Regions from separate parts of the Paenibacillus sp. GCM10027626 genome, predicted to be linked through region 2. Evidence: riboswitches for the same ligand, from Rfam matches in the RefSeq annotation. Region 2 holds a riboswitch; each other region holds the start of a gene.
The links. Region 2 has a riboswitch for ZMP and ZTP ahead of ACFQ0N_RS15965 (bifunctional 5,10-methylenetetrahydrofolate dehydrogenase/5,10-methenyltetrahydrofolate cyclohydrolase). Riboswitches for the same ligand answer to the same signal wherever they lie in the genome.
Positions count from the first base shown of each region.

Region 1: it holds a riboswitch for ZMP and ZTP, as region 2 does, so the genes downstream of both, ACFQ0N_RS36170 (DJ-1/PfpI family protein) here and ACFQ0N_RS15965 (bifunctional 5,10-methylenetetrahydrofolate dehydrogenase/5,10-methenyltetrahydrofolate cyclohydrolase) in region 2, are expected to answer to the same signal.
Region 3: it holds a riboswitch for ZMP and ZTP, as region 2 does, so the genes downstream of both, rpiB (ribose 5-phosphate isomerase B) here and ACFQ0N_RS15965 (bifunctional 5,10-methylenetetrahydrofolate dehydrogenase/5,10-methenyltetrahydrofolate cyclohydrolase) in region 2, are expected to answer to the same signal.

Region 1 covers NZ_JBHTHC010000036.1:17,028-27,413, reverse strand. Annotated here, with positions in the region: gene ACFQ0N_RS36190 (ABC transporter permease) at 1-251, opposite strand, end outside; gene ACFQ0N_RS36185 (FtsX-like permease family protein) at 647-1,132, shown strand; gene ACFQ0N_RS36180 (GlcG/HbpS family heme-binding protein) at 1,185-1,661, opposite strand; gene ACFQ0N_RS36175 (GNAT family N-acetyltransferase) at 1,845-2,324, opposite strand; gene ACFQ0N_RS36170 (DJ-1/PfpI family protein) at 2,342-2,941, opposite strand; ZMP/ZTP riboswitch at 2,989-3,069, opposite strand; gene ACFQ0N_RS36165 (class I SAM-dependent methyltransferase) at 3,523-4,287, shown strand; gene ACFQ0N_RS36160 (GH36 C-terminal domain-containing protein) at 4,441-4,599, shown strand; gene ACFQ0N_RS36155 (carbohydrate ABC transporter permease) at 4,937-5,932, opposite strand; gene ACFQ0N_RS36150 (carbohydrate ABC transporter permease) at 5,946-6,851, opposite strand; gene ACFQ0N_RS36145 (DUF5696 domain-containing protein) at 6,841-9,144, opposite strand; gene ACFQ0N_RS36140 (YIP1 family protein) at 9,137-9,763, opposite strand; gene ACFQ0N_RS36135 (NHL repeat-containing protein) at 9,760-10,386, opposite strand, start outside.
Region 2 covers NZ_JBHTHC010000007.1:281,381-291,766, forward strand. Annotated here, with positions in the region: gene ACFQ0N_RS15950 (MerR family transcriptional regulator) at 1-521, opposite strand, end outside; gene ACFQ0N_RS15955 (Hsp33 family molecular chaperone HslO) at 543-1,361, opposite strand; gene ACFQ0N_RS15960 (protein-glutamine gamma-glutamyltransferase) at 1,490-2,284, shown strand; ZMP/ZTP riboswitch at 2,334-2,417, shown strand; gene ACFQ0N_RS15965 (bifunctional 5,10-methylenetetrahydrofolate dehydrogenase/5,10-methenyltetrahydrofolate cyclohydrolase) at 2,490-3,344, shown strand; gene ACFQ0N_RS15970 (cyclodeaminase/cyclohydrolase family protein) at 3,347-3,982, shown strand; gene ACFQ0N_RS15975 (phosphotransferase family protein) at 4,018-5,028, opposite strand; gene ACFQ0N_RS15980 (HAD-IA family hydrolase) at 5,141-5,758, shown strand; gene ACFQ0N_RS15985 (hypothetical protein) at 5,860-6,309, shown strand; gene ACFQ0N_RS15990 (GNAT family N-acetyltransferase) at 6,440-6,988, shown strand; gene ACFQ0N_RS15995 (helix-turn-helix transcriptional regulator) at 6,985-7,932, shown strand; gene ACFQ0N_RS16000 (GNAT family N-acetyltransferase) at 8,016-8,600, shown strand; gene ACFQ0N_RS16005 (hypothetical protein) at 8,678-9,226, opposite strand; gene ACFQ0N_RS16010 (helix-turn-helix transcriptional regulator) at 9,528-10,172, shown strand; gene cyoD (cytochrome o ubiquinol oxidase subunit IV) at 10,306-10,386, opposite strand, start outside.
Region 3 covers NZ_JBHTHC010000013.1:120,616-131,001, forward strand. Annotated here, with positions in the region: gene prmC (peptide chain release factor N(5)-glutamine methyltransferase) at 1-846, shown strand, start outside; gene ACFQ0N_RS23500 (stalk domain-containing protein) at 921-1,814, shown strand; gene spoIIR (stage II sporulation protein R) at 2,065-2,733, shown strand; gene ACFQ0N_RS23510 (L-threonylcarbamoyladenylate synthase) at 2,873-3,961, shown strand; gene ACFQ0N_RS23515 (manganese efflux pump MntP) at 4,042-4,602, shown strand; gene ACFQ0N_RS23520 (low molecular weight protein arginine phosphatase) at 4,624-5,244, shown strand; ZMP/ZTP riboswitch at 5,297-5,379, shown strand; gene rpiB (ribose 5-phosphate isomerase B) at 5,585-6,040, shown strand; gene ACFQ0N_RS23530 (TIGR01440 family protein) at 6,027-6,584, shown strand; gene ACFQ0N_RS23535 (serine hydroxymethyltransferase) at 6,633-7,880, shown strand; gene ACFQ0N_RS23540 (glycine-rich domain-containing protein) at 7,996-9,093, shown strand; gene upp (uracil phosphoribosyltransferase) at 9,275-9,904, shown strand; gene wecB (non-hydrolyzing UDP-N-acetylglucosamine 2-epimerase) at 9,924-10,386, shown strand, end outside.

The DNA.
Region 1 (10,386 bases), on a different contig from region 2:
ATTTTGTAGAATGATATGAGCAGCGTATTGCCAATGATCTGTGAAAAATAGACACCTTGAAAAAATAACTTGAAATTATCCCAGCCCACCCACGGACTGTCCCACAACCCCTTCACAATATTGATTTCTTTAAAAGCGGCAACCATATATACCATCGGAATGTATTTAAACATTACGAAGTATAGCATGCCAGGTACCAGCAACGCGTACATGACGGCATGTTTTCTCACTGTCGATAACAGAGCTTGCATGAATCTATCTCCTTCCGGGTGCGCTTTATCCTCATTCATTGTAAAAGGATGGGCGATGCGCCGGCCCCTACATTCTTCGGCATATGGTACAAAATTTTCGGGCAAGGTCCTCCCTGTCGCCCTGTTCATTTTACTTAAGGCTCGCACAATACGATGTTATTGAGGTATAAAAATAAACAACCTTATTAGAGAAATTAAGGTTAATTAAAGGTTGTATTGTTTAGCGTCGAGCTTCGTGACTTAAACAAGATTAACGTCGGCGATGTAATAACTTTTACAGCCAATATGAGTGTTGACGCCCCGTCTGATATGAATTCCGACAATGTACAAGAGGGCGCAAGGCTAATGAGACAGGAGTTAATGTAGATGTAACCTATTATCTGAAAAGCCCCGAAATGCTGGAGCCATTCGAAGCAGAGGTTAGAGCAAAAGGACTTTCTGATCTTTTCAATTTTAAGACGGACACCGCTTCCTATGAAAAAGTCGTAAAGCCCGTTGAGGGATTAAAGAGTATTTCCATCACATTTATGGTCGTTGTTATTATACTCGGCTCGATTATTTTACTATTGCTTGCTTCTATCTCAATCAGGGAACGCAAATATGAAATTGGTGTTCTTAGGGCGATGGGGATGAAAAAAGCGGAGGTGGCAATTGGACTCTGGTTTGAAATTCTTACAATTACCTGTTTTTGTCTTGTCATTGGATTAGGTGTAGGTACTGTTGCTACACAGCCTGTATCCGACATGTTACTGCAGAATCAAGCCGAAGAGGCACAATCAAGCACATCGCAAGGTGCTGGCGGCGGAAATATCATGTTGGGCCCCGGTGTTATGTCATGGTGCCAGCTTTTCGCGGTATTCATAGAAATACTCCCCTCATAGCAGCAGGTTTTGGTTTTATATAACCTGACTACTTATGAGGGGAGTAAATCATTTAACGAGATGACCCTTGGAAATGAACATTTCCGATTCGGGCGTTAATGTTAGGGTTTGGCTTATCATGCATCGCCTGGAACGCTTGAACCGCGCTATTAGAAACTTCGGTGTCTTGGACGCTTGTTCCCCCGCTGACTCCGATTGCTCCTACGATCCGGTCACCTTTTATTAGAGGAATACCTCCGCCAAGGATGACGATTCTGCCGTGATTGGTTGTGTTTACCCCGAAAGAAGGTCCGCCCGGCTGTGCTGCCTGAGTCAAATTTGCTGTTGGCATCTGCATGCTAACACTAGTCCAAGCCTTATCCTGGGAAATGCTAATCCCGGCAATCCGAGCGTTATCCATCCTCACGAATGCTATAAGATTGCCCCCATCATCCACAATGGCGATATTGCTTGCGATGCCCATTTGCCGTGCCTTTTGTTCGGCCACAGCTAACAGATGTTTTGCCATCTCCAAAGACAGCTTTGCCACCCCCTCACATCCTCTCCTGTTACTGCTTACAAGATATGCACACAAACGAAAAATTGTAACATTCAACTATTGAAATTTACTCTAAAGCGTTTTTTCTGCACTGCATCCGCCAAAACCCATTGCGAGAAAAATTCAACCAATGAATTCGCAGAAGGCTACGCATGTGTACTCGATTGTTCTCCCTTAGCCTAGAGTTTTAGTAAACATAACTCTATGGTAATCAGTTGTATAAAAGTCCTTTTCGTGAGCAACCAAATCAAATCCCAAACGACAATAAAATTTTATTGTATCTTCATTTCCTACATGACCTAATGTATAAAGAATAATCTTTTTTTCATTCATTTCTTTAATTTTGTTGCAAATCGTACTGATTAAAGCCATTCCAACACCTTGCCGCTGAAACCCTTTCTTTACCACAACCCCGACTATCTCGTAGAGATCTAATTCGTCATTAAATATATAACCAGCATGACCAATAATCTTGTCAAGATCGCTGGTTGCAACATAATACCCATCTTCCTCAAATGCATTCTTCGTTGCTAAAAATTTTGACCAGCGCGCAGGATATTTTTCAATAATGAACTTAGGGAACTGCAGAGGATATTCGCTCATAATTGTTTCTATCTTATTTTGGTCTTTATGTTCTAGCAGCCGAATATGCACCTGAATTCCCCCTTTTATTAAGCCTTCTTCCAATCATATTCCATAATATTTGCGGCATTTATTGCCCTGTCTTTACCCCATAATTTTTCTAAAACATATAAAGAGGCATCCATGCCTGCTGATACTCCACCGGATAATATTATTTTTCCATTATCAACATATCGAGCTTCGTCTAAAATTACAGTTGTAGCTGGTACAATGTCCCTCAATTCATTTACAGCCGAACGGTTTGTTGTTACGTTTAATCCATCCAGTAAGTTGGCTTTTGCCAAGATTAAGGCGCCCGTACAAACAGATAAGATAATCTCAATTTCGTCCGATACTTCCCTAATCCATTTTGTAATCGTTTCGTTCAGCATTTCTTTTCTGCTTCCCCAACCTCCAGGAACAATCAAAATATCAGGTTTGGGACATGTGGCGATCGTATACGTTGGGTTAATGCTTAAACCCCCGAATGCTTTTACAGGACTATCATGTTCTGCAATAGTGTAAACATTGAAGTCTTTTCCGTCATTGCTTCCAGATATAAAAACTTCAAATGGTCCAACAAAATCTAGCGGCTCAACATGTTCAAAAATCAAAATTGCTACATTTCTTGCTTGCCGTGCCTGCTCCATGTCATCATCTCCCAAAAAATAAATAAAAGCGTTCAGTCTACGACCAAACACTTTGCCCAGGCGTACGGCATATGACAATATGTGCTCCCTCGTGGGTCTCCACGTTTACGCCAGTCACACATACCAAATATTTACTCTAATTATAGTCTGAATATTCAATGAAGTAAAGATGTTATCAAGAGATAATCAATCACAGCTGTTGATGGCTGATAATGGATGTATTTTTCCTTACGTCACGGAACATCCGATAATAGCTTTATAAGTTGGTTTAATACTAACGATTTAGTCTGTAGAGCATTTGGCCAGCAGCCGTTAGTTTTTATCTCGCTTTGGCAAGTAGCCTAGTGGCAAAGAACAGCAGGCCAACACTGGATTGTTCCAGTTTTAGCCTGTTTTTTGCCACTATAAGTAAGCGTCAAATAGGGGTGGTATCAGCTTCGCTGGTACTCCCCCACAAGAACCTGTCTGCATGAATCGTGAAACTTCGGTATAATATAGTAAGTTTGCTAGGTTTGAAACCGCATCTGCGGCAATGGGGCAGACTGCTATAATCGAAGAATATGAAGGAGCGTGATCCAAAGATGGACAGCAAAATCCGTTTCTCCAATCGGGTGGAGCAGTACGTCAAGTATCGGCCGGGCTATCCGGCGGAGGGGATCGACCTGCTGTTCGGCGAAGCCGGATTCCCCACGAACGGGACGATCGCGGACGTCGGCTCGGGAACGGGCAAGCTTACGGAGCTGCTGCTGGAGCGAGGGCCAACCGTATACGCCGTGGAGCCGAACGCGGATATGCGGCTTGCCGCGGAAACGTTGCTGCGGGAACGGTACAGCGACCGATACATATCGGTGGGAGGCTCGGCCGAGCGGACGGAACTGGCGGAGCGGTCGGTGGACGCCATCGCCGTCGCCCAGGCGTTCCATTGGTTCGACTTGCCACAGACGAGGAAAGAATTCGCGCGCGTGCTGAAGCCGGACGGTCCGGTCGCCCTTATATGGAACAAGCGGCGGGTCGATTCCGACGCCTTCGCGGAGGAGTACGATCGACTGCTGTTCGACTATGCGAGCGATTACGACAAGGTGAAGCATACGCGGCTCGGTCCGGAGCAGTACGGCGCCTTCTTTCGGGACGGCGACTATACGCTGCGCAAATTTGCGAATCGCCAGCTGTTCAATATGGAGGAACTGGCCGGTAGGACGGCTTCTTCGTCCTATACGCCGCTGCCGGGAGACGAGCGGTACGCGGCGTTCAAGGCAAAGCTGGAGGAGCTGTACGCTAGGCATGAACGGGACGGTCGCGTCGCATTCGAATACGAGACGGAAGTGTATTACGGGCAAATAGGATAGCGATAGACGACGCGGGGGACATGTATTTGCAACCATACGCGAACGGACGCGATCCCTTCCCCTTCCCACCCCCTGCATGAGAAAAGCACCCGTCAAGGGTGCTTTCAACAAATCTGACCGATCAACGATAAGGATGTCGACCGGGAGTAATGAATGGCGGGGTTTCCATTTGCAAAGCCACGCCTGAAGCTCAAAGGACTCGACCCTCAGCGGAATTACCACCATGTAGATACAGGCGAAGTATACGGCGGCGACGAGCTCATGTATGCAGGTATCGCTTTACCACTGCAACATGGAGATTTCCAAAGCTAGTGTTCCGCTTCCGCGCGGAATAACGAAGGGGGCTGTCGCTAAAGTGTAAGGTTAATTTCTCCCAAAAACAGCTCAATGTAGCAAGTTTTTAATTTTATGTAAATCAATAAAAAGAAATCTCTCCTTTACAAGGAAAGGTTTCTTTTTATTTTACAAATTGAAGAAGGGGCGTCCTTCGCTTTTGGGACAGCCCCTTTCCAAATGCGTTGTGGCCCATTCGGGCTTTGAGACGGATTTCCTTTACTGGCGCTAGTCAAATGCCTGTTCACGTCTCTCGTGGGTCATAGCGATTTCCCAGTTGGTGTGCGATGTAAAAACGATCAACTCAGGCCGCCCGTCACTCCACAAGCCCGGTTCGCTCGATGCTTTCCGTGAACCACTTTTGCGTGAACATGTACAAAATCAGCAGCGGAGCCAGCTCGATCAGGCCGGCGGCCATCTTGACCGGCAGCAGGAACAGCTGCTGCTGCGTTTCGCCTTCTGGCTGTAGGGCGCCCGTGATGATGGGCAGCGTCTGCAACTTCGGATAGAAATAGGTGGTCAAAATGCTTTCGTTCCAATGAAACACAATAGAGAATAACAGCACGACAATGATAGCCGGCTTCGCGAGCGGAAACATGACTCTCCAGAACATTTTGACGGCCCCGACGCCGTCGATGACGGCCGCTTCTTCAAGCTCCTTCGGAAACTTCTTGAAATATTGCATATACATGAAGACGAACAAAGCGCCCTTCAAGCCGTGACCGAACAATGCGGGCCCGACGAACGCTAACGGCGAATCGAGCAGGCCGTACGATTTGTACGTCCAAATGAGCGGAATCATGAGCGTTTGCGGCGGGATGACGAACGTCAGGATCAACAGCGCGAAGAACAGCTTCTGCCCCGGAAACTTCATTCTGCCGAACGCATAACCCGCGATGGCGCACGAGAACATTTGCAATATGGCAGATGGTAAGACGATAGACAGCGTATTGAACAGTGTGGATCGCCGCAAATTTTCCCACAGGCTGAAGTCATCGTGAAAGGTGACGACGATCTTGAGCGCGTCAAAGGCGTACTTGAAGTTGATCGTGTTCAAGCTTTTTGGAATCCATTTGGTCGTCGGGTCTATCAAATCCGAGAACGTCTTGAGCGAGGTGCTAAGCATGGATACCATCGGCGCAATATAAATCAGGGCCAGGTTGATCAGGACGAAATAGATCAGCGCATATTTCAATAGCCCTTGCTTTTCTTTGTTCGTGCCGAGGATGACGGCCTTCGCTTTGTGGCGCACGCTTCCCCTCCGTAACGCCGCAATCGCAACATTGTGCCGGATTTTCTGCAGAACATTCAAGTCGGACACCTCCTTACCTTTCTCTCTGAACGAGTGCTTTACGGAATATGAGGAAGATGGCCGCAAGGATCAGCATGACGAACGTGACGTACAGCCATCCGATTGCGCTGGCGTAGCCCATGCCTCGCGTTCCTTCGTACATATTGCGCTGGATCATCCCCATAATCGGGTTGGCGGACAGCGTGAACTGGTCGACCACAGAATACACGGCAACGATAAGGATAAAAGGAACGAGACCGGGCAGCGTGATCTTCCATAACGTCTCCCAACCGTTGGCCCCGTCGATCGACGCCGCTTCGTACACGGTGGGCGAAATGCTCTGCAGCCCAGCCAGCAGCAGTACCGTTTGCACGCCGGAATACCACAGGATGATGACGAAGGAATCCAGAATGTCCGTGACGGTGCCGGCTATTTTCGGATCGAAATACGAATGGATGAACGATAGCAGGTTCGGATCCTGCAAAAACTGCAGCGTCAGCGTGTTCGACATGCCGGCCGCCGCCCCGCCACCCGTGTTCGCCGCAAGCAGGTTGATGACGACGCCTCCCGTCGTGAACAGCACCGGGAGGAAGAACACGGCGCGGAAGAACGAGCGCATCGGAAATTTCTGATTCAGGAACAGCGCCGAAATGATCGAGAACAGAATAATAATTGGGATCATGGCGACCGATTCCATGAAAAACGGAATCCACTGGTCCCAGAACGCAGTGTCCTTCAGGAGGATTTGGCCGTAATTGGCGAAGCCGACGAACGTCCAGATCAAATCTTCCGCCTGAATGACAATTTTGTTCAGACTCATGACGAATGAATAGACGAGCGGGTAAACCCAGAACAGCAGCAAGCCGACGATCCAAATCGACATAAACCCGAGACCCTGCAGCTTTTGCTTCGTTTCGATTTTCAGCTTCTTAATCGCCATCCCCTCCCTTCATGACGATAAAGTCCATAGGCTGAGCGGATTTCCCTTGGTAAGCATAAGGAGCGTCCGTATAATTGCAAACGACCCTGGTACCGTTGTCGTAGACCGTCAGGTACACGTCCCGGGCTAACTGCTCATGCGCGATGATGAACGAGTCCGAAACGCCCCCGAGCGCTTCCTTCACTTTGCCGTACAGCCGCAAAATATCTTGTTTCCATACTTCGAATTCCGAGCTGTACAATTCCGTCTCGGCGTCTATGAGCCGTTCGGTCGGCTCCGCCGTCACTTCGAAGCTGATATTGGCTCCGTATTCGATCGCCTTGAGCAGCTCTTTGTCCGGTTCGTCCATCAGGTTATAGGGCATCGAGACGTAATCGACAAGCCCGTGCAGCGCCATCGGATAGAACGGAACATTTTCGTCCACAATGGGTGAGAAACTGTAATCGGCGGCGATGTTCTCAACGGAAACCCCGCTTACCAGTTGGTAAGCCAGCCCTCGCTCCAGTCTGACGGCCCCGAGCTCCTTGACCATCCTGGAGATGAACGATTCGTAGCTCCGCTTCGTCTGCTCCCGGTTCATCGGGGACGATGCATTAAAATCCGAGTTCAGCAGATTCATCCCGTTCTCCTGAATTCCATCCACATTCAGCTCCCGATAGCGGGGAATGCTGTCGTCCAGCGTCCGCGCAATGGCAGCCGCATTCAGCACCTGTTCGCGCGTCCCGTCGCCGATGTCGAGAGGGGCGTTCAGGATGTTGCGTACGATATCGCTTCGCTCCGAGACGCCCTTGCCTGTTCGCGCCCGCATATTGTCGTCGGCCAGCAGCAGCCGGTAGCCGATCTGATGCGCCTGGTCGGTCAAGGCCTTCAGCCCCGACATGCCTCCCAAACGATCCTCTGCAGGGAAGCGGTCCGGATATTCCACCGAGGTTCCTCTCTTGGCCCAGCCTTCATATACGGCCGTCATGCTGCGAACGCCATTATCGCGGAAATAGCCGAGTATGTCCGCCGCTTGCTCAAACGTCGTCATCGGAATGAAGCTTGGCTTCAGGAAGCCGGTCGCTTCCGCGCCGCCCATAATTCGGAGCTCCAGGGGCAAATCGCCTGTAAGCTTCGGCAGGCGGGCAAGTCCCTTATCGTGCATCAAATAATTCCGGTACGCTTCGGCCATGCCGGCGTAATTTGACTTCGCACCATTCATGAAATAATAGCGGATGTTGCTGGAAACGCTGACCGGAAACTCGGTGTACAGGTACACGCCCGCTCCCGTCAGGTCGGTCAATTTCTTGTATTTCTCCCGGTAAATAAAATGCGGATACGCGCTGTAAAAGCTCGTGTTCACGCCAGCCGGATTGCCGACGATCTCTGCTTCGCTCTCCCCGCTATGGATTACGGCGAGCATGGAGGCGTCGCCGCGATTGATCCCGAATGCCGGATAGACCACCATCGATTGAGCCAAATCGGCGCGCAAGGAGGAGTCAAATTGGTTGGCATAAGACAGATCGCTCCCATAGACCCGGCCGCTAAAAGCAAGGTTATACTTCTTATGCCCGTCAAACCGGATCAACGCCCCCGGGCCGTCCGGCACCATCAAGTAACCTTGCCGCACGCTATCCTTCTGGGCAGCGCCGAAGAAAGGCAGCACGTTGTAGCCGACGATCTTCCTCGTTTTGCCGGCAGCCGCCTCAGTGCTCACCTGCCCGGCCACCTTCGAATCGTCCGGCTCCCGAATCATATAACGCGGGACATCCACCTCCAGATGATCCTCGCGCAAATAATAGTCGACGGCGATTTGGATGCCAAGGCTCTCGAAATCGTAGAAAGCTCTCGCCCCGCCCTTCAATCGGAAAATGCCGACCTTCGTATTCTGCGTGAACACGTTGGCATAATTCGGGATCGTCTCACTATAGTCTTTGACATATTCAACGATTATCGGCGACTGCAAATTGTTTTTCCATAAGTTGTTGGACGTGTCACGCTCCACCTCCTCCGGCGTCGGCCTGCTACGCCAAATGGAATGGCCCGCCTTGTCGAGCACCTCGATGTTGCCGTCCTTCGTATCGATCGACAAGATCAGCTTGTCGTTCTCCGCAGCTTTGACGAGCCCGCTTCCTTCGATCTTCGACAGCGTGTCATTCGTTACCATCGCGTGTATGGCCTCGTCGCCGGTCTCTCCGGAGACGGGGATCTTGGCCTCTCCTGCGATCAACAGCCTGAAGGCGAACAGAACCGCAACAACGGCCGCCAGGGCGCCCACGACTTTCGCTTTACGGAGCAGTGCGCTTTTAGACATAACCGATCGCCTCCCTGAAGAACGAAACCGCAAAATTGACCGATTGGACGACAATGCCGAACAAGGCAAGAGAAAAGGCGATAATCGCGACCCCGGAGAACAGCATCCACAGCATGTTGACGAACGTCTCTGTCACCTCGAAGCCGTGCACCTCTTTCACCTGAATGTAGAAGAGGATGGCAATCCACCCCCATATGACAAAATCGAAAAAACCGTAGATCGTCCCTTCGGCCTTTGAGAACACGTTCGACACGATCGCGACCGGGACGGCGAAATACACGAACGGCAGCAACGAGTAAGCCGTCGAAATATAAACGGCCTTGAACGTGCCTTGCCCTTTCGTGATGCAGCTGACGAGATAATTGGCCAGCACCCAGATCAAGACCGGCAGCAAAGCGATCAGCAATTCCTGAACCGGCGAGGTGCCGTGAAGCCCTAACGGATTGAACACGAAATGCGTCCACGCCAGCTTCAGCAGCCGGCATAAGTAAAATAAAGCCAATATGACTGATGCAGACAATACGCTACCTTTACCAGCAAAGCGCAAATCGTAAAAACCGTCGATCGGATGCCGCAAAAACGTCCACGTATAGGCAAGCTGTTCCCCTAATCTTCTCATGACGCGTTCCCTCGCCTTCGTTTCAGCTTGCCTGCGATCAGAAGAACGGCAGTTCCCGCCGCAAGCGCGGCCACGACGTACCCGAAGTAGTCCTGGACCCAGCGGATCCGCCATTCCCAGAACGAGTCGGAATAGTCGTCCGTATCATAAAGCAGCTCGAATCTATCCATCGATTGCTCCCACTCCCCTTGCCGATAGAGCGCTTTTCCGATAATGTAGTGCGCCTTGTAGTAAAACACGTTGCTCCTCAGCACAGCCTCACTGCTTGCCATCGCTTCCTTGTACTCTCCCTCGCTAAACAGCTCATCAGCCTTATGAATCTTCTGCAAAAATTCGGTTGGCCGAAACACCTGCACGCCGCTAAACAGTCGGTCAGTGACGAACAAATACCCCTTCGAATTCACTTTGATGCTAACTGGATCGCCGAACATGCCAATTCGAAGCTGGGTGTCCGTCAGCTTCCGGCCAAAGGAGAAGACAGGCATCCCGTTGGCATCGAACTGATACACTCTCCCTGCTCCGGCGTCGATGCCGTAGATGTTGCCGAGGCTGTCTACCGTAACCCCCGAGTAGGAGACGCTGGGCGCAAGCGAATCCGCAACTTGCATGTTTTTCCCCGAGAA
Region 2 (10,386 bases):
CAGCGGGCCAGTTCCTTAATGAATTGATTCCACTCCTGTTTCATCCGCTTCACTTGATCAAGCGGCATGGAAGCGTAATAGCTCTTTAACTCCTCAATCTTGTCGCCCGTTAAATATTTCTTAGTCTGATATTGCATCATTACAATAATTTCTATCAAATCGTCAAGTGATGCGTTTTTTTCCAGCGCCAGCACATCCTGAACGGTTTTCAGCCGCTGGCACAGCGCTTGCTGCCGCTCCAGAAGCTCAGTCGCTTTTTGCAATTGAAGATCGATTAATAACGTCGGATCGACATGAACAGAATGGAGGACATCGCGAATCTCTTCCAAACTGAAGCCAAAATCTTTGAGCGTTATAATATGATAAAGCTTCTGAATATCGTCTTCATCGTATAAACGATGTCCGGAACGGGTCATATGGCCAGGGATCAACAATCCGATCTGATGATAATGATGCAAGGTTCTGACGGTCACATGAACCAGCTTCGCCAGATCTCCTATTTTCATGAGCTGTTTCTCCATTTCCGCCTGCCTCCTCTTTTTTTAACCTGTCAACAGTGATGAGATGTCTAAATGATCATAGCGATATTTTTTGCCGCAGACGCTGCAACCAACCTCCACAGCTTGCTGCTGTTCAATTATTCGCTCCAGTTCTTCCTGCCCTAGACTTAACAGCAGTCCGAAAAACATCGCTTTAGAACAGCCGCAGTACAAATGAATTGCTTTCTCCTCTACCAAATCGGCCGTGGGGTACAAATCTTCCGTTCGAAATGAGTGTCCTTTGCGATCAAACCAATCCGTCCATCTTCCCAGCAATCCGGCTTCCGCAAAGGGCAGCGGCTGCACTAAAATCCCCCGGCTGTAGCATGTGTCTGGCCCGTCGCCATAATAGTAGCGAAATGCAGTCTCCAGTTGCTCGCTTTGCAGAAAATAATGGGAAAAATCGTGGACTATATTCTGATAGGGCATATCTACAAACCCGGTGAACATCGCGCCCATTCCGATATCTTTTGTTATTTTAATAAATCCCTTAGGACCGATCAACTCCGCGAGCCCCCCTACCTGATCGGTGTAGGCGAGCAAAGCATCGCTTGCATATCCCCTCACATTTCCGGTAAAATCCACATCGCAATGAATATACTGCGATCGCTCAGACATATTGATACGGACGCTTAGCCGCTGATCATCCTTTAACAGTCCCACCATCAGACTCGATAACGTAAAAGCGGTCGACAGTGCCTCCTTGCTTACTGGATCCAATTGCTGCTCCCGCAGCATTTCATGAATTAATCGCGTGTTATCCAGCACGAAAATTCTCGCCTGTCTGTCTTTTGTTAGCAGCTTCATTAACTTCGTTTTCATTCGTTCTCCCTCCATAGCCCCATCATACAACCTCACGCAACGTCAGGTTCAAGTCTGTTAACACCAATTCTTGAATTTCCCCATATACTAACTTAACAATTGCTGGACACAGTTGTTGGAGGGACATCATGATCCGGATTACAGGTGTAGACTTGAACAGGACAGATCTTTCCTCTCTTTCGGGAATGGAAAAGCTGATCTTACACAAAAAACAAAATAGCTCGGAGATTTATCACTATGACTCACTCTATGCTCTTCTATTTGAATTGAAAATGAGGAGTAACACTGTAGCCGCCGCCAAGGCGCTTTTCATTAGTGACGCCAGCTTCGCCACCTTCAACAATACGAAGGGCAATGAACAATATTGGGAAAGAACCTCGCAAGGGGGGCTGAAGCAAAAGCATAATGCAGCGAGCTCGGAGGCGATCCGCGACATTTTCAGGCAGGGGGCCCTGTACGCATTTGAGTGCGCGACAGCAATGGTAATCATTTTATATAAGGCAGCCTTGGATTCGCTTGGGGATGATGTTTTCAATGCTTATTTCAATCATTTGCTGTTATATGACTGGAACTATGATAACAACCTTCAACTCATTGCGAACATGGACAATGAGGAAGCGGTACCGGGAGATGTTCTTTATTTCAAAAATCCCGATTACAACACTAAGACGCCGGAATGGCAGGGTGAGAACGTTATTTTACTGGCAGATAATCTCTACTTTGGGCATGGCATCGGCATCCATACAGCGTCGCAAATGATCGCTTATCTTAATCGCCATCGAATCCCCGGCAGCTCCACTTCCGCTTACCTGACTGACTTGATCGAGCATCCTGATTTTGATTATTTGCAGAAGATTGAACTGCCGGCGGCCGCCAAATTAAGTACACGCTTTTTGTACTTGCGGCGAATATATATTGATTAAATGGCTTTTCTTCTCCAACAAAATCTGCTACTATTATCAATAAAATCATAGCACTGTATGTTACTGGCGATGACAGTGGAATTAACCACGGGGAAGCATACAGTTGTACGGTCCGTTCGCCTGGGAAAAGTAGCTGCGAGTTGCTCGTTTTTAACGAGTAGCATGCGGGTACTTTTTTTCGTTATGAACAGGGAGGATGAGAAATATGACGATAATGATGAAAGCAAGAGAAGCAGCAGATGTGGTCTATGCGGAAATCTGTACGAAGGTAAACGTCTTGAAAAAACAAGGCATTCAGCCGCGGCTGGATACAATCCTTATCGACGGTGATCCGGCATCGGCCTACTATGCTCTAGCCAAGCAAAAAATCGCTGCCAAGCTGGGAATCGAGTTTCAGCTTCACCGTTTTGCAGCAACGGTCACAGACAATGATGTGCTACAGTTGATTAGACAGTTAAATGCCAATTCGGCGGTGCACGGCATTATGCTGGAGCTGCCTCTTCCTCCACATCTCTCAACTAACATAATAGCCAAAGCCATCATCCCCATGAAAGACATTGACGGCGTTACGCCTGACAACAAGCTGGCCACCATTACTGGGGAGCTTGGTCTCTATCCGGCTACTCCGCAAGCGTGCATACAGCTTGTTAAGCACTATGGATACAGCCTGAACGGTGCCAATGTCACTTTAGTCGGACGCGGTCAAACTGTCGGCCTGCCGCTCTTTCATTTATTGCAAAGAGAGCAAGCTACAGTAACCGTCTGTCACTCCCGCACTCCTGATCTTGCCTATCATTTGAAACATGCTGATATTGCATTTGCCGCGGCTGGATGTCCCGGCATGATCACACAGGAGATGGTTCACCCTGATCTAGTCATCATCGATGCCGGTATTAACGAGCTGGACAATGGCAAAATTGTTGGCGATACGGCAGCGAGCCTTATCGGTTACGTTAAAGCTCTATCGCCTGTTCCGGGCGGCGTTGGTACTTTGACTACCGCACTGCTGTATGAGAATTTAATGAAGGCCATCTCTATCCAAACCGGGGAGGTGAGCTGAAAATGCAAAATGTAACCTGGAATGATTCTATACAGACATTTATAACTCAAGCCGGGAGCGCAAATCCTACTCCTGGCGGCGGAAGTGTCGCCGCGCTTGCAGCCGCGCTAGGAGCGGCAATGACCTCGATGGTCGGCAACCTCTCTCAGGGAGAAAAATTCGCCTCATGCAGACAGTTAATGTCCGATACTGTCGACAAAATGAATTTGATTATAACCCGCAGTGAACAACTAATGATTGCAGATATGACTTTATTTCAAGTCTATATGAGTATATTAAAGCTTCCCAAGGATACAGAGGCAGAAAAGCTGCTCCGCAAACAAACTTTGCAGAAAGCGGTCATAAATGCGACTGATGTTCCAATGCAGCTGGTCACGCTGTGTAAAGAAGGGTTATTTCACACCTGCCAAATTGCTGATGCAGCCAATAAGCAGGTTATTTCAGACCTCGGCATTGGAGCGATTCTACTGGATTCAGCGGCACAATCAGCCGCCCTGACGGCCGAAATCAATCTGGCATCAATTCAAGATATGGAGCTGAAGCAGCAGTATTCCGACAACCTGCGCTTGCTGCTCCATGAGATCGGCGAGTTAAAAGAGCAGGTAGTGCAGACGACTCGCAGCCGTATTGGGAATTAGCACTTAAACCGATATAACAAGCAGCGTAGCAGGTCTTACCACTCGACATTGTTACGCTGCTGCAAACGCGGCTCGATTGTGTCAAGCAATTCAAAAATACGTCTCTTACATTGCTCAAACTCCTCCGGAGTGGCATATTGTACCTGCCAAATATAAGCCTCTGTGTAGCTGCAGTGCAGTCTATATGTATCCAATTTGAGCTGACGGATGGTGGTCTCGTCGCCGCGCATTTCGCCGTAGCCCTTGAAAAAATGCTCATTCATCATCCACGGACTGGCAAACTCATAATCGGTATCTCCCCATATCACCCGATCTGCATCAATGATAGCCGCCACTTTGTGGCGATCTGTGCCTTCAAGCTGCTGTACGAGCACATTGCCCGCCCATAAATCGGTATGGATTAGATGCGGCCGGTTTACGGAACGATAGAGCCAGCTATTTTGTTCAAATAGCTGAGTGACTCTATTTATCGTCTGTTCATCAAACACATCGAATTTTGCGCATTGTGTACTTACATCCTGCACATGCTTGCACAAAAATGACCACCAATCAACATCTGAACCATCACAAGCATCTGGTGCCATTCTGCCAAATTTATTGCCAGTAATCGCGTGCATTTGTGCGATCCATTCCCCTGTTTCTTCCAATAGTTTTGTTTGACTTGCTTCCGGTATGGAGGGGTCTGATAGCGGGGTGCTAGGCAGGTATTCCGTAATCATATAGTCTCTGTCTATCATTAATTTTGTCGTATCACAAACGATTACTTTGGGACATGGGATTCCCTTCTGTGTGAGCAAATCATATACGCGCCGTTCTGCTGACATTAAATCATGCTCGAAAGGCAGCAGCAAGTGTCTGTTTACGGGTCCGGCTCTTAGCACAAGTTCGCGGTTAGATGAGTGAAAAATTAATTTGTAGGTTGTATTGAATAGCCCGCCCTTTAAGGGAATCGCCTCCACGGAGGAGGATACGCCGAAATGATGCCTGACAATCTCCTTTATCATCTCTTCCGTTAAATCCTGATAGATCCTTGAATGAAGATTCACGCTACTCCACTCCCTTTCGCTAAGGCTCTGTTAACTTAGTATGAACATATTCGTCCCCTCATGGTTTATTTTACAACCCTTTAACTGGATTGTTAATGGCGATCCAATTACAATGAAAGAAAGAATGAAAGAAATGAGGGTCTCGATGCTTCCAAAGCCACAACTGATACTTGATATTGGCGGCGTGCTGATTACAAACCTGTCGCCAATGTTTTGGCAGCAAATAGCTGCGATCTCCGGCGTCTCGGCACATACGGTTACAGAGCGTTTCAAATTGGAGATTAAGCAAGCGTTATGGACAGGCGTGATACGAGTAGATGATTTTTGGGACTGGCTGCACACGGAGTTTTCGATTGATCACATTGCTGCTCAGCAACTATTGCGGACTAACCTTAGCCCGCTGCCTGCCATGAGACATCTTGAAGCCTGGAGCTTAACAGCCGACATCCATCTTTTAAGCAATCATCGTATAGAGTGGGTGATGCCTTTAATCGAACCGGTCAGCAGTTTTATTTCAAGCATCACTATTTCGAGCCAATCCGGAACAACGAAGCCAAATCTTGCTATTTTCCAAGAAGTTCAGGCTCATCTTCAAAATAACAACGTATTATTTGTTGACGATCAGGAAAAAAATATGAACCAGGCTACGGCTCTCGGCTGGAGGACATTGCTTGCGGATTCACAGGGGGCATGGATTGCCCAAGTGGAGGACTATTTAGCATGCCGATAAACCGGTTACAATTACCAGCGCAATCCTACTGTTTTATTGAAACAATATCGCTGACTCACCCGTCTAATGCCATAGAATCCTTAATGCAAGGAGTGGACAGCATGCTTTTGACAAAAGTCAGCAATACGATACTTATCCGGGCGACTGCGGTGATGTCTGTTATTGTCGGTATTTTATATATGCCCTCTTTAATTCATTTTTCTTTGCCGATTGCCGGACTCGGTCCAGAGCTGATCGAAGGCCGGGAAGCCGCGGAGCTATGGGCGAATTATGCTGTTTTTGGCGGCATGGCTATTCTTGCAGGTTCCTTCTTGACCTATCTGTCACGCGCTGTCCTTTTTCAGCGTCTTCTGCTTAGCGCATTTCTGATTGCCGCATTTCTGCTCACAATTGCTCAGCTTCCTCCACTCTTCTGGTGGATCTATGTCGGTGCCTTTGTTTTCTCCTGGTCCAGTGTAATCGCCTTTTCACTCCATTGTGTACTGCTCGCGCTGGCTGTATGGGGAGCGCTAGTAACGATTTATTCTTTTGAACGTCTTCATCGCAATTGATTTCAGATAAGGGCGATCGCGGCTTAACCGCGTTCAGCCCTATTTTTATGTCTTCCGGCTTGTTGCATAGTTGAACCAAGCTCTGATAGGATGAATTAACAACACTAAGAAAAGCTTCGGAGGTGCAATAATGATTTATATTGAAACAAAGAGGCTGCAATTACGCGACTGGAAGGAAGCTGATCTGAAACCATTTTGCCAAATGAATGCAGACGATGCGGTGATGGCTTATTTTCCAAAAACGTTATCGACTGACGAGACGCAACTGTTCTATACATCCATTTTGGCTGAATTTATTGAATACGGTTTTGGTCTGTACGCCGTAGAAGAAAAGGAAAGTAAAGCGTTCATCGGATTTATCGGGTTTCACAGGGCAACATTTGAAGCAGACTTTACACCATGTATCGAAATTGGATGGCGGCTCAAAAAAGAGGCTTGGGGGAAAGGCTATGCAACGGAGGGTGCAAAAGCCTGCTTGCAATACGGTTTTACTGAACTGGGCTTTCATGATGTATACAGCTTCACAGCTGATATTAATGAACCGTCGAAAAACGTTATGATGAAAAGCGGCATGCATTTTGTCAAATATTTTGACCATCCCAAAGTAGAAAACGACAGTCCGTTAAAAAAGCATGTTCTGTTCCATACTGCCTATCACAAGGAGATGTTGAACAATTGAAAGCCGACAGGATGATTGCCATATTATTATATCTGCAAAATGAGGGAAAAGTGTCTGCCAAGGAATTGGCGGCGAGATTGGAAGTGTCGGAGCGCACGATCATGCGTGATATGGAAGCGCTCAGCATGTCAGGCATCCCTGTTTATGCAGAACGCGGCAATACTGGCGGATGGCTGCTGGCTGAGGGCTATCGCACGAGATTGACAGGGATGAAGACAGAGGAGCTTATGTCATTAATCATCTCGGCGCATCCCGAACTGCTCGCCGACCTCGGTATTAAGCGGCACTTTGATATGGCTCTCCAGAAATTGCTGGCAGCTTCTCCCGCTGCTATGAGACAGAATGCCGAGCTCATTCAGCGGAAGATTCATATCGACGGTGCCGGGTGGCACCAAGCAAATGAAGCATGCCCCTATTTAACGTTAATTCAAGAAGCAACAATGGCTGAACTGCAGTTATGCATCCATTATAAGAAGGAACAAGAAACCGCCGTCCGCACCGTTCACCCACTGGGCTTGGTTGCCAAGCGTTCAATCTGGTATTTAGTTGCTGCAAAAGACGGCGTCATCCGTACGTATCGTGTGGCGCGCATCCTATATGCCGAGATGATTGAAGAACATGCTCAATTTCCGGCGAATTTCAATCTGGCTGAATATTGGGAGCAGTCCACAAAACAGTTCAAGCAAAATCTGCCCCATTATGTGGCTAAAATTCGCATGAAGCGGGCGATGCTAGGCCGTTTTAAGCAGGAACGCTTCATTACAATCCAGGATGTTGCATTATCCGAGGCTGACTGGATTGAGGCGACGATCGATTTTGCCACGCTGGAATATGGCTGTGAAACTGTCCTTAAATTTGCTTCAGCTGTCGAAGTGATATTCCCTGAAGAGTTTCGCTCGCAAGTACAAGCTGCCGCCCGTTCAATCCTTGAAATGTACGAGTGAGCGGCAAATGTTGTATAACATCTAGACAAAGGCAGCCCATATTATGTTAAGATAAGTTTCAAATAGCAGAGGGAGCTGAGTAGATGGGCCTGGATCCGATTAACCCAATGTTATTACCTATACCGGAAAGCTTTGAAAGCGATCGCTTGCTTATACGCGCCCCGCTTCCCGGCGATGGCGCTGCTGTAAACGAAGCAATGAAAGAAAGCGCAGAGGAGTTGCGGTGTTGGATGCCGTGGGCTCAGACCATGCCTACGATCGAGCAATCTGAATTGAACATCCGCCGATCCCAACTTCAGTTTATGGAACGCTCTGATCTTAGGTTGCTCTTATTCCACAAGAATGACGCCCATTTCATTGGCAGCAGCGGCTTACATAGAATCGATTGGCAAGCGCGAAAATTTGAAATCGGCTATTGGGTGCGGACAAGCTGCAGCAGACAGGGGTTTATAACAGAAGCGGTCGAAGCAATCAGCCAGTTTGCCATTGATCAGCTGCAGGCCAATCGAATTGAAATTCGCTGCGACGCCCGCAATGTTCGCAGTGCGCTCGTTGCGGAGCGGCTGCAATTTACGCTTGAAGGCACCTTGCGCCGCGATCACTGTGATCCGGAGGGCTTGCTCCAGGATACGCTGGTCTTTGCCAAGGTTCGGGGGATTGAATTTTAGAGCCTGGCTCTAGTGCCTCTCATCGAAAGAATGAGGAAGCTTGCGCACACCATTGTGCGGGCTTCCTCTTTTTTGCTTCATGAGACTTTCGCCGCAAGCGCAATATAATCGCGCAAAGCAGTATAACTATTCTGGACACTGGCTATACGCGCGTCTTCATTTTCATCCTCCGAAAGTAATGGAAATGGCAGCGCAGCATTGACCGATCCCAGCATAGAGGCTAGCGGTTCACGCCCTGCATAATACTCGATCGAAGCTGCTCTTTTTTTGGTGAAAGGCGCCTCCCCTACATACATTTTGAGCAGCTCTGCAAGCAGCTCCGCTACGGTGTCAGGCGGCTCCAGTTCTTCGCTGGCAATTGTCCCATAATGGTCGAGCGTAATCGGGCCATGCGGCTCTGAATACCATTCATTGACGGCTTCGCTAGTCCGGACATAATCCAGCTTGGGCGGCAAATCTTGAAGCAGCTCTGTAAGGTCGGCGGCTTTGCCCGGCTCTTCATCCGTCATCGTCTGCACAGCATGCAGGCGATCAGCCTGGATCCAAATCACGCCAGCAGTAATGGCAATGGTGACAATACTAAAAGCAATGGCAGCTCCTAGCAAATTCATCCGTCTTTTGGTCACTTCAATTACCTCCCTTATATTCAGCACAGATGATTGCTCATTACATAGATTGGCACCGCAGCTCTATATCTCCATATCGTTGCCGTTTCCCGCCATATATATCCCTAAGTGCAATAAACGACATAGAGATCACTCTTCCAGCATGGTCTGCCCGATAATGCTCGTCTTATATAATTTTTTATACAAAATGCTGATTTTTTGTCGAAAACCTAGCTAAAAATCTGTTTTCTATATATTTTATTATATACAATTTGAATCTATGTGTAAATTTTTATATACTAGTAAAGAGGTGGGACAAAAAATGTCAAGTCATAGCGCAAGAGAAATTTTAATGAGCTATATTCCGCTCGCCGATGGAATCGCCCAAACATTCGGACAACAATGCGAAGTCGTCCTGCATGACTTGACGGCTCCGCAATCTTCCGTGATTTATGCCGCCAATCCGCATGTCAGCGGGCGCGAGGCCGGACAATCCTTTCACCAGTTGATCACGCAAGTGCTGCTTTCCAAAAAGCTGGATAACGATGTAGTAGCGGGCTATAAGACAACGACTGAGGATGGACGGACGCTAAAGTCTACAACGGTTCTCATTCGCAATATAGAGCAAGCTGTGATTGGCGCGCTCTGTATCCATTACGATATAGAGCCTTTTAAACAGATGCAGCAGATTTTAGCTGATCTGACTTATGTGGAAGAGCCGACCACAGCAGAAGAGACGGAACTATTCGGTCATGTGAGCGAAATTGCCGACCAACTTATCGGACAAATTGTGAAATCAGAAGATGCAGAGCAAATGGATCGCAGCCGCAAAATTGAGATCATTGCTTCTATGGACGAGAAGGGCGTATTTCTGATAAAAGGGGCAATTGATAAAGTCGCGGAAGCATTGAAAATATCGAAAGTAACCGTGTACAGCTACTTGGATGAGGTTCGTCAGAAAGAATAGAGGCGGAAATGAACGACGGTCCGCCGAGGTCCGCCCCTGGCCCGCGACAGCCTCAAAAAGGCGCTCCCTCCGAGAGAGAACGCCTTTTGCCTGATGAAGCTGCTTACGTACTCGGTCAGACTCCGCACGCGAACTAAGTCGCGACCATATTGTACGTCATAATCCACATCGAGCCGGCCACAATGACGAGCAGAATAATGAGACCAAGAAGCAG
Region 3 (10,386 bases), on a different contig from region 2:
TTTTTAGAAGGGCATGGCGTTGGAGAAGCGAGAGCTAATGCCGAGCTGCTTATGCAGCATCTGCTTGGCCTGGAGCGGTCAGGCCTCTTGCGCGATTGGCGCGAAAGGTTCCCGGAAGAACGATTTGCAAAGTGGGCAAATTGGATTGGGCGTAAAGCGGAGGGGGAGCCGGTACAGTATATTATCGGAGAGCAGTGGTTTTACGGGCTGCCTTTTCAAGTAACGCCCGCTGTATTGATCCCGCGTCCGGAAACGGAGCTGCTTGTAGAGGCCGTGCTCGCAGAGGCGGACCGCTTGTGGCCTGCGCCGGCGCGCCCGGTTGTACTGGATGTCGGTACAGGCAGCGGGGCGATTGGGGTCACGCTGGCTGTACAGCGGCCGCAGTGGGAGCTGATCGTATCTGATCTGTCCCCGGATGCCTTGTCAGTCGCCCGGCTGAATGCACAGCGTCATGGAGTTGCCGGGCAGCTTACTTTTGTGCAGGGCGACTTGCTGCAGCCCTTTGTGCAGTCGCAGCAGCGGATCGATGTGCTCGTTTCTAATCCGCCTTATATACCAGCAGCAGATATCCTGGAGCTGCAGCCGGAGGTACGCGATTTTGAGCCGCTTATGGCGCTTGACGGCGGTGAGGATGGTTTGAATCCCTATCGCGCAATTATTAAGCAGCTCGATGGTCTTGCAGACGTACCGCGCATTGTTGCTTTCGAACTGGGCCAGGGGCAGGCGGAAGCGGTGGCCAGGCTGCTTCGTAATTGTGAAAAATGGCGAGATATAAAGATTATTAGCGACTATGCGGGTATAAAACGTCATGTAATGGCGATTGACTATGCGTCGCAGCCCGATTAACATAGAGTAAATTGCCAACATTCCTAGCAGCCCTCAAGTACTATGCGTCCCAATCTATGATTAGGAGGAGCGATATGAAGAAGATCAGGCTCGGCGCTATTTTAGTAGCTGCGGCAATGCTTTTGTCGCAGGCGGTTGCTCCTGTATCTGCCGCTGAGAAAATTCATGATACTACTCCGACCTTCGATATTTATATGGATGGCAATAAATTAAAGCTGCCCATTCAGCCTTATATTCAAAAAGGCACGACGATGGTGCCGTTTCGTTCGGTGTTCGAGCAGCTGGGCTTGCGCGTAAGCTGGAACAAGAAGACGCAGCAAATAGTAGGTAAAAATGAAGAGCGCAGCATCGTGCTCACGGTTAATTCTGCAACAGCGCTTATCAATGGAAAGGCGGAGACAATGCCGCTGGCGCCGGTCATAAAAAATGGCGTCACCTATATTCCGCTTCGTTTTGCCGGCACAGCAAGCGGCGGCAAGGTTGAGCTGTATCAGGGGGGCCTGAACGTGGTCTGGGTGCTGTCATCCCTGCAAAATGATTTATACGAGGCCGTAAAGGCCAAGGATACGGATAAAGTGGCTCAGCTATTAAGTAAAGGAGCCGACCCGGAAGTGCTGATTGGCCCGGTAGGACCGGCGATCTTTACTTTTGCCGATGAGTCGACCGATATCATTGGATTATTTATCAAGCATGGCATGGGAATTGATAAACGCAGCGCGGATTATGCGGGATATACTTTACTGCATAATGCGGTCAAGAAGGGGCTGCCTCAGGTTGTCGAGTTTTTGCTGAAGGAAGGCGCTAATCCCGCGATCAAATCAGAGTCGGGCAGTACGCCGTTGGAACTGGCGGAGTTCTGGCGCGAGCAGGTGCGGTTCGGCTACAAAGATATTTTGGAGGATGCCAAAGCGCCAACCGTCCAAGATTTTGACACGATTATTTCGCTATTGAAAGATACTCAGAATTAATAGATCCTATCAGGCATTTTGCAAGTTTCTATTGCAGCCTGATAGGATTTTTTCGATTTTATAGAGTTTATATGGTTTACCTGATAAATTCGATAAAATTTAAGGGGAAGAAACTTGCCTCGCGCCAAGGAAGGCATCAGCATTTTCTTCTCACAGGTTTAAATGATAGATTCGCCGGACATAATAGGGGATAGAAACGTTCCGGAACGCAAGCCACGCACCGACGGGTGCCACAAAGGAGCTTGTGTATATGATTCGCACTCATTCCCGTTTTTCCTATCGTAAATCGTTTGGCTATCTATTGTTTGTGATTGCAGTTCTCTTAATGAGCTGGGAGAGTCAGCATGCCGATGCCGCCCTTGCCGGCAGCGAAATTCCTGCAGAATCAATCCGATTGCGCATACTTGCGAATTCCGATGGCGCAGCCGATCAAGCCGTCAAACGGTTTGTCCGCGATGCGGTCGTCAAAGCGATGAACACATGGGTGACTGAGCCGCAAACGATTGAACAGGCCAGAGCAACCATTCACGCTCATATGGGTGAAATCGAAAAGATTGTCGCGCACGAATTGCAGCAGCGCGGCTTCACATACGGATTTAAAGCGGAGCTTGGCGTGGTGCCTTTTCCGACTAAAATGTACGGCAATACTGTATATCCTGCCGGCGATTATGAAGCGTTGCGCATCACTTTGGGAAGCGGTGAAGGGCAAAACTGGTGGTGTGTGCTGTTTCCTCCGCTTTGCTTCGTCGACTCGGTGAGCGGCGAGGCAGCTGCAGCCCCTGCTGCCGCGGATGCGGCGGCGAGCACTGCGGCACAGGACAATGGGAGTGCCCATGACGCTTCGGAACAGCCGGAAGTAAAATTTTTCTTGTGGGAGCTCATCGAGGCTATTATCGATTTCTTTAAAAACTTGTTTTAAATCTATTGCGTGGCCGGGTCGGGCATGCTAGCGGGTTCGCTGCAGACCCGGTCTTTCATATATTAATTTTGTCAAAAATAGCAGTGTGCTATAATGAGAGACATGATTGAATATCGAGGCGAAGGATTGGGAAGTATTCATGAGTATTGACACTCAAATTTGGCATGTGGAGCGGGAGCAGGCAGACATTCAGAGCGGCGGTTTTACACAGGCAGCCGCGCAGGCATTGAATGAAGCGGCAAACATGCTGCGGGAAGGCGGCACCGTAGCTTTTCCGTCCGAAACGGTTTACGGGCTGGGTGCTGACGCGCGCAACGCCGAGGCGGTCGCCCGAATATTTGCGGCGAAGGGCCGGCCTTCGGACAATCCGCTGATCGTGCATATTGCCAACCGCAGACAGTTGGATCAGCTTGTACTGCCCTATGGGGAGATTGAAGCGCGTCTAATGGAGCGCTTTTGGCCGGGGCCGCTGACCCTTGTGCTGCCCGTCCGTCCCGGTGCGCTCCCGCCGGCTGTAACGGCGGGGCTTGATACGGTAGCTGTCCGCATGCCGGCTCATCCGATTGCTTTGGAACTGATCGCCAGATCGGGGTGCCCGCTTGCCGGGCCCAGTGCGAATCGTTCCGGACGCCCGAGCCCGACGCATGCTGAGCATGTGCGGCATGACTTGCAAGGGCTGATCGATGGCATAGTTGATAGCGGGCCATCCCGTGTTGGAGTAGAATCGACTGTCGTAGAAGTCGACCAGGGGCTTGTTCGCATTTTGCGGCCGGGCGGAGTGACGGCTGAGGCGCTGCGCGAGATCGCCCCTGAAGTGGAAGAGGATGCCGCTCTCACCAGCAGTGTCCTGGATGGTGCGCCGCGCTCCCCCGGAATGAAATATGCCCACTATGCGCCTCAAGGCAAGATGCGGATTGTGCGCGGCGAAATCCATGCTGTGGCCGCTTATATTAATGCTGAAGTGAAGGCTGCTTCTCAGCGCAGAGAGCGAACCGGTGTATTGGCTTTTGCTGAACATGCCGGTTATTTTGCCGCAGACGATGTTATTGTCGTTGGCAGCGCGGCTGACCCGCAGACAGCGGCAGCTGGCCTGTACGCCGCCTTACGAACATTTGACGAGCGGCAGACAGCGCAAATATGGGCGGAGGCTTGCTCTGAATCGGGCATCGGCCGCGCGTTGATGAACAGGCTTGTGAAAGCGGCAGGACATCAAATCGTTGATTTATAGCTTGGCTGAAGCTCTTTCCCCCGTCATGAATCCCTACTTGTCCGCATATGATGGAGAAGTATGGGACAGGGGGAATGACAATGCTAGAGGCCGGCTTGTTGGCCGGGCAACTGCTCACGATTCTTATTATGGCAGTTGCGCTCGGGCTGGATGCTTTTTCGCTCGGAATCGGAATCGGCTTAAAAGGGATCCGGCTGCTAGATATACTGAAAATTAGTACACTCATAGCATTATTTCATATTTTAATGCCGCTGATGGGGATGTTTGCCGGAAAGTATATGAGCTCGCTTCTAGGTCATGTCGCTACAACGGTTGCCGGGGCGCTGCTGCTTTTGCTCGGTTCTCATATGGTATACAGCTCCTTGCGCGGTGAGGCGGTGCGTTCAATCGATCACCGTAAAGCTTGGGGAATGCTCGTATTCGCTCTCAGCGTCAGCATTGATTCCTTTTCGGTCGGACTATCGCTGGGCATGTTTTCAGCGGATATTGTTTTGACCGTGCTGTCGTTCGGCTTTTTTGGCGGGGTGCTGTCTATTGTCGGATTGCTGATCGGCAGACGCGTCAGCCCGAATCTCGGCGAATATGGCGAAGCGTGTGGCGGTATTATTTTGTTTACTTTCGGATTATTGTTTATACTATAGCAGCAAGAGGGGGGAGATCAGGTGAGCTCCGTAAAACGGATTTTATTTGTCTGTACGGGCAACACATGCCGTTCGCCTATGGCAGAAGCGCTGTTAAATGCAAATGGCAGCCGCCGCGGCTTGCAGATTGAGGTGCGGTCAGCCGGAGTTTCCACGATAGACGGCCTTCCGGTCTCGGCTCATTCCCGCACAGCTTTGGAGCGGAGAGGGATTAAGCACACAGGCTGCTCGAAGGCGCTGGATGGCGGAATGGTCAATTGGGCAGATTTGGTGCTCACGATGACGAGCGGACATAAGAAATCGCTGCTGCATCAATTCCCTGAAGCGGTGAACAAGACATTTACATTAAAAGAATATGTGAATTGCGATGAGGAAGTGCTGGCGACGATTGCCGAGCTTGAGGGGATATACACGGAATGGCAGATGAAGCAGGCATTGGGCCAGCAGCTGTCGGAAGTGGAGAGAAGGCGGCTGCTGGAGCTGGAGCGGCTCGTTCCCGAATTCGATATTGCCGATCCGTTCGGGGGCTCGCAGGAGACGTATGAACAATGCGCTGCCGAAATTGGCCAAGCGCTCGACAAGCTGCTGGATATGCTGGAGCGCGGGGAAGACCGCAACCGGCTCGATGCGCTAGGGGAATAAAAGCGGATTGATTTTTATGTACCGATCCGGTATGATAAAGACAACAAAAGACGGTTTCCGATGTGACTGGCGACGAAAGTGGATCAAACCACGGTGGAGCATCGGATCATACGGCCGGTCGCCTGGGCAAAGAGCAGCGTGCGTAGATGCACGTTATGCTCTTTTTTGTCTTTTATAAGGCTGTTCAAAAAGCTGACTTTCTTGTAAAGAGGGACCGCAGCCCCCCGGTGCTGAAAACCTGCTTTTTGGACACGCACTTTAACGGCGAATTGGGGTATAATTGGAACGATGCAATTCGACATTTTTCGTCAGGAGACGAAATAATCGGGAGGTTTTTTCCATGAAAATCGCTATTGGCGCCGATCATGCAGGATATCGGCTGAAGGATGAGATTGTTCCATTACTGCAATCGCTTGGTCACGAGGTGGAAGATTTTGGGTGTAATTGTGAGCAGTCAGTCGATTATCCGGACTATGCGCTTCCTGTTTGCGAACGGGTCGTTCAAGGCAAGGTGGACCGCGGTATTCTGATTTGCGGCACAGGGATCGGAATGTCGATTGCAGCTAACAAGGTAGCTGGAATCCGCTGTGCGCTTGTTCATGACTTGTTCTCGGCCAAAGCAACGCGCGAGCATAATGATACGAACGTATTGGCGCTGGGAGAGCGGGTAATTGGCCCGGGACTGGCACAGGAAATTGTCCGTACATGGGTGGAGACGCCTTTTTCGGGCGGCGAGCGACATATCGGGCGCATCAATAAAGTGATGAATATCGAGGCGGCTCATGCTAATAAGTAAGCAAATTGAGACAGTAGTCCGTGAATTGGCAGCGGCAGCGCGGCTGCAGGCCGGCCAGCTTCTCGTGATCGGCTGCAGCACCAGCGAGGTTGCCGGGCAGAAGATCGGCACATCAGGGACAAGCGCAACTGCAGAGGCGATCTATGCAGGCATTGAAGCGGTGCGGGCGGAGATCGGCTTTCATCCGGTATTTCAATGCTGCGAGCATCTTAATCGGGCGCTGGTCATTGAACGGGCGGCGGCAGAGCGTTATGGCCTGGAAGTGGTTGCGGCCGTGCCGGTGGCCAAGGCCGGCGGCTCGATGGCTGCCTACGCTTACCGCACTTTGCCGGATGCTTGTCTCGTTGAGTCCGTTCAGGCCCACGCAGGAATTGATATAGGAGATACTTTTATCGGGATGCATTTGCGGCGGGTTGCGGTGCCGCTTCGTCCGACAATTCGCTCGATCGGAGAAGCGCATTTGACCATGGCATACACAAGGCCGAAGCTTATCGGCGGTGAGCGGGCGGTGTATGGACTGGAGGATAACCAGCGTTCATGCTGAGCGATAGATAGTAAAAAATATATACGACATTACAGGAGGAATTGAACAATGGAACATTTGCGTAAACAGGATCCGGCAGTATTACAAGCGCTTGGCCTTGAGCTTCAGCGCCAGCGCGACAATATTGAGCTGATTGCGTCTGAAAACATCGTATCCGAAGCAGTATTGGAGGCTATGGGTACAGTCTTGACCAACAAATATGCTGAAGGTTACCCGGGCAAACGCTACTATGGCGGCTGTGAGCATGTTGATATCGTCGAAGATATTGCGCGCGACCGCGCAAAAGAATTGTTCGGCGCAGAGCATGCCAACGTTCAACCGCACTCCGGCGCTCAAGCGAACATGGCTGTATATCTGGCTGCTTTGAAGCCTGGCGATACAGTGCTTGGCATGAATCTGGCGCATGGCGGTCACTTGACGCACGGCAGCCCTGTTAATGCTTCCGGCCTGCTTTACAACTTTGTGGCATACGGAGTAGATGAGAACTCCTTCACAATCGACTATGAAGAAGTGCGCAAGGCGGCTTTCAAGCATCGTCCTAAAATGATCGTTGCCGGCGCTTCCGCTTACCCGCGCATTATTGACTTTGAAAAAATGGGGCAAATCGCCAACGATGTAGGCGCATTGTTTATGGTTGACATGGCGCATATTGCCGGCCTAGTAGCAGCTGGCCTGCATCCAAACCCGGTTCCTCATGCTCATTTTGTAACGACGACGACGCATAAAACGCTGCGCGGTCCGCGCGGCGGCATGATCCTGTGCCGCAAAGCATGGGCGCAGGCGATTGATAAAGCGGTATTCCCAGGTTCGCAAGGCGGTCCATTGATGCACATCATCGCTGCAAAAGCCGTTGCTTTGGGCGAGGCGCTGGATGGCTCTTTCAAAACCTATGCGCAAAACGTAGTAGATAACGCTAAAGTATTGTCCGAGGCGCTTATTGCCCAGGGAATAAACCTTGTTTCCGGCGGAACAGACAACCACTTGATGCTGATCGACTTGCGCAATCTTAATATTACAGGGAAGGATGCCGAGCATGTGCTTGACTCCGTGCAAATTACAGCGAACAAAAATGCGATTCCATTTGACCCGACAAGCCCGTTTGTAACGAGCGGTATTCGCATTGGTACGCCTGCTGCAACTTCCCGCGGTATGGGCGCAGACGCCATGCGGATTATTGCTGAAGTGATTGCGATGACGCTGAAAAATCCGAAGGATGAGGCTACTTTGGCTAAAGCGCGTAAAATGGTTCAGGACTTGACAGCTCAATATCCGCTTTATCCGGGCATGAGCTACTAATAATAAAGGGAAGGAAGCTTGCCTGGTTGTCTTTCGGACGCCGGCAAGCTTTTTTTTAATTTTGCTTTCTGCATGGTATGATAGTGTTAAATGAATTAAAGAAGGTGATGCACAGTTGACTGAGCTAACCATTATTGCCATTCTTGCTGTCACGGCCATCGGCTTCATTATTAGAAGGAAGGCAGGCGTGAGGTTCGATGGCCGCCCGCGAACGCAGCGCGGCGCGTATGGCGGGAGGCATACCCAGCTGCGGAGGGTGCCTGTAGCACCGCCGGAGAAATTGGGAGTGCCTGAGGGGCATCCGGCCAGATCAATTACAGAGCGGTTAGAGGCGTCTATTCCAAGCGGGCTGGAGGAGCGCGTAAAGGATCGGGTGCTGAAGCTGGAGCCCAGCCTGACGGATCATGAGTGGCGCTGGCGCTGGTTCGAGCTGAAACGGTATTTTTTAATGTGCAGCTTGCTTCGCGGCGTGCCGATGTATAGTCAGAAGGTCGATGCCGTATGGCATGAGATGCTTATGTTCACTAGAGAGTATGAGGAGTTTTGCCGGCAGTTCTGCGGCGCTTTTATTCATCATGCCCCGCATGAAACGGGCGTCAAGCCCAAACCCGCAGACCGGGCGTGGTTCGATTGGATTTATGGCGAACTATTTGTAATAACTGCGGCGAGCGAGCAATTGTGGGGCTCCTTTTATCGGAAGCCGCTTGATAATATAGGGGAACTGGAAGAAGCCCCCGCTGAGCAGCTCCGGGCCAGATTGTTCAACATGGCTTCGGCCCAAGCTTTTCCGGATATTTCGCACGTCATTGATTATTTGCTAGAGCGCGGGCGCAATTTGGCGGCAGAAGCGCGCAGTAGACGGGGCGGAGACGGAGAATCCGGGCAAGAGCATGCTGGCCTGCATGGCGGCGGGAGCGATTTTGGCTTTGTAACCGGCGTGCTGTCCGGCGCATTGTTTTTTTCCTCCTTAGGCCCACGGGAGGAATTTGACCAGCAAATGGATGACGCTATGACAGAGTCCGGGCATATTAAGGGCGGAGCACATTCAGATAGCGGGTTAATGGTCGATACGGGCAGCAGCGGAGAAAGCGGGGGTCATGATGGCGCAGCAGGCGCCTCATGCAGCTCTGGCGGCGATAGCGGCGGCAGCGACGGCGGATCGTCCTGCGGCAGCAGCTGTGGCAGCAGTTGCGGCGGAGGGTGCAGCAGTTAAAGTGAAAAAAAAGGAATCGGCAAGGTGCGACTTGCCGATATTTTTTGTGTGATCTGCCGAAAATCATGCGAGTTGGTGCAAAAAAGAAACAGCAAATGCTATAATAGACAAGATTGTGATCCATTCGTAAAGATGGAGGGCAGAGCGCCGGCAATCAAGCATCTTCAGGAGGACGATATTTTTGAGCCAATTGACCATTTGCGATCACCCGCTCATTCAGCATAAGCTGACGTACATTAGAGACAAAAATACGAACACAAAAGATTTCCGCGAGCTGGTCGACGAGGTCGCGACTTTGATGGCCTATGAGATTACACGCAATTTGCCGCTTCAGTCGATCCCGGTTTCGACGCCGGTTGTAGAGGCGGAAGGCAAAGTCCTTTCCGGCAGAATGCTCGGCATCGTACCGATTTTACGGGCAGGACTTGGCATGGTTGAAGGAATGCTCAAACTTATTCCATCTGCCAAGGTTGGACATATCGGATTGTTTCGCGATCCGGAAACGTTAAAACCAACCGAATATTACGTGAACTTGCCGACAGATGCAACCGAGCGGCTATTGATCGTCATTGATCCGATGCTCGCTACGGGAGGGTCGGCTATTGCTGCGGTACAAACATTGAAGCAGCGCGGCTGCACCCAAATTAAACTGATGTGTCTCATTGCCGCTCCTGAAGGCGTGAAGGCATTCCAGGAGGCTCATCCTGACATTGATATTTATATAGCGGCACTGGACGAGCGTTTGAATGACCATGGATATATTGTACCGGGACTTGGCGATGCCGGTGACCGTATGTATGGTACAAAATAATTCATAGGAGTGACAAAGATTGGCTAAACTGAAGGTAATGACCATATTTGGCACACGTCCGGAGGCGGTAAAAATGGCGCCGCTCGTCCTCGAGCTGCAAAAGTACGAGGATGAGATTCAATCGATTGTATGCGTCACTGCGCAGCATCGGCAAATCCTGGATCAAGTGCTGGAGTTTTTTGAGATTGTGCCAAACTATGATTTGAACGTGATGAAGGATCGGCAGACGCTCACGGAGACGACTGTCCGGGTGCTCGAAGGGCTTGAGCCGGTACTGCGCGATGCGAAGCCGGATATCGTGCTTGTCCACGGCGATACCCAGACGACGTTTTTGGCAAGCTATGCAGCGTTTTTGCAGCAAATCAAAGTCGGACATGTCGAAGCGGGTCTGCGTACATGGAACAAGATGTCGCCGTATCCGGAAGAAATGAACCGCCAATTGGCAGGGGTGCTGTCGGACATCCATTTTGCGCCGACGGAGC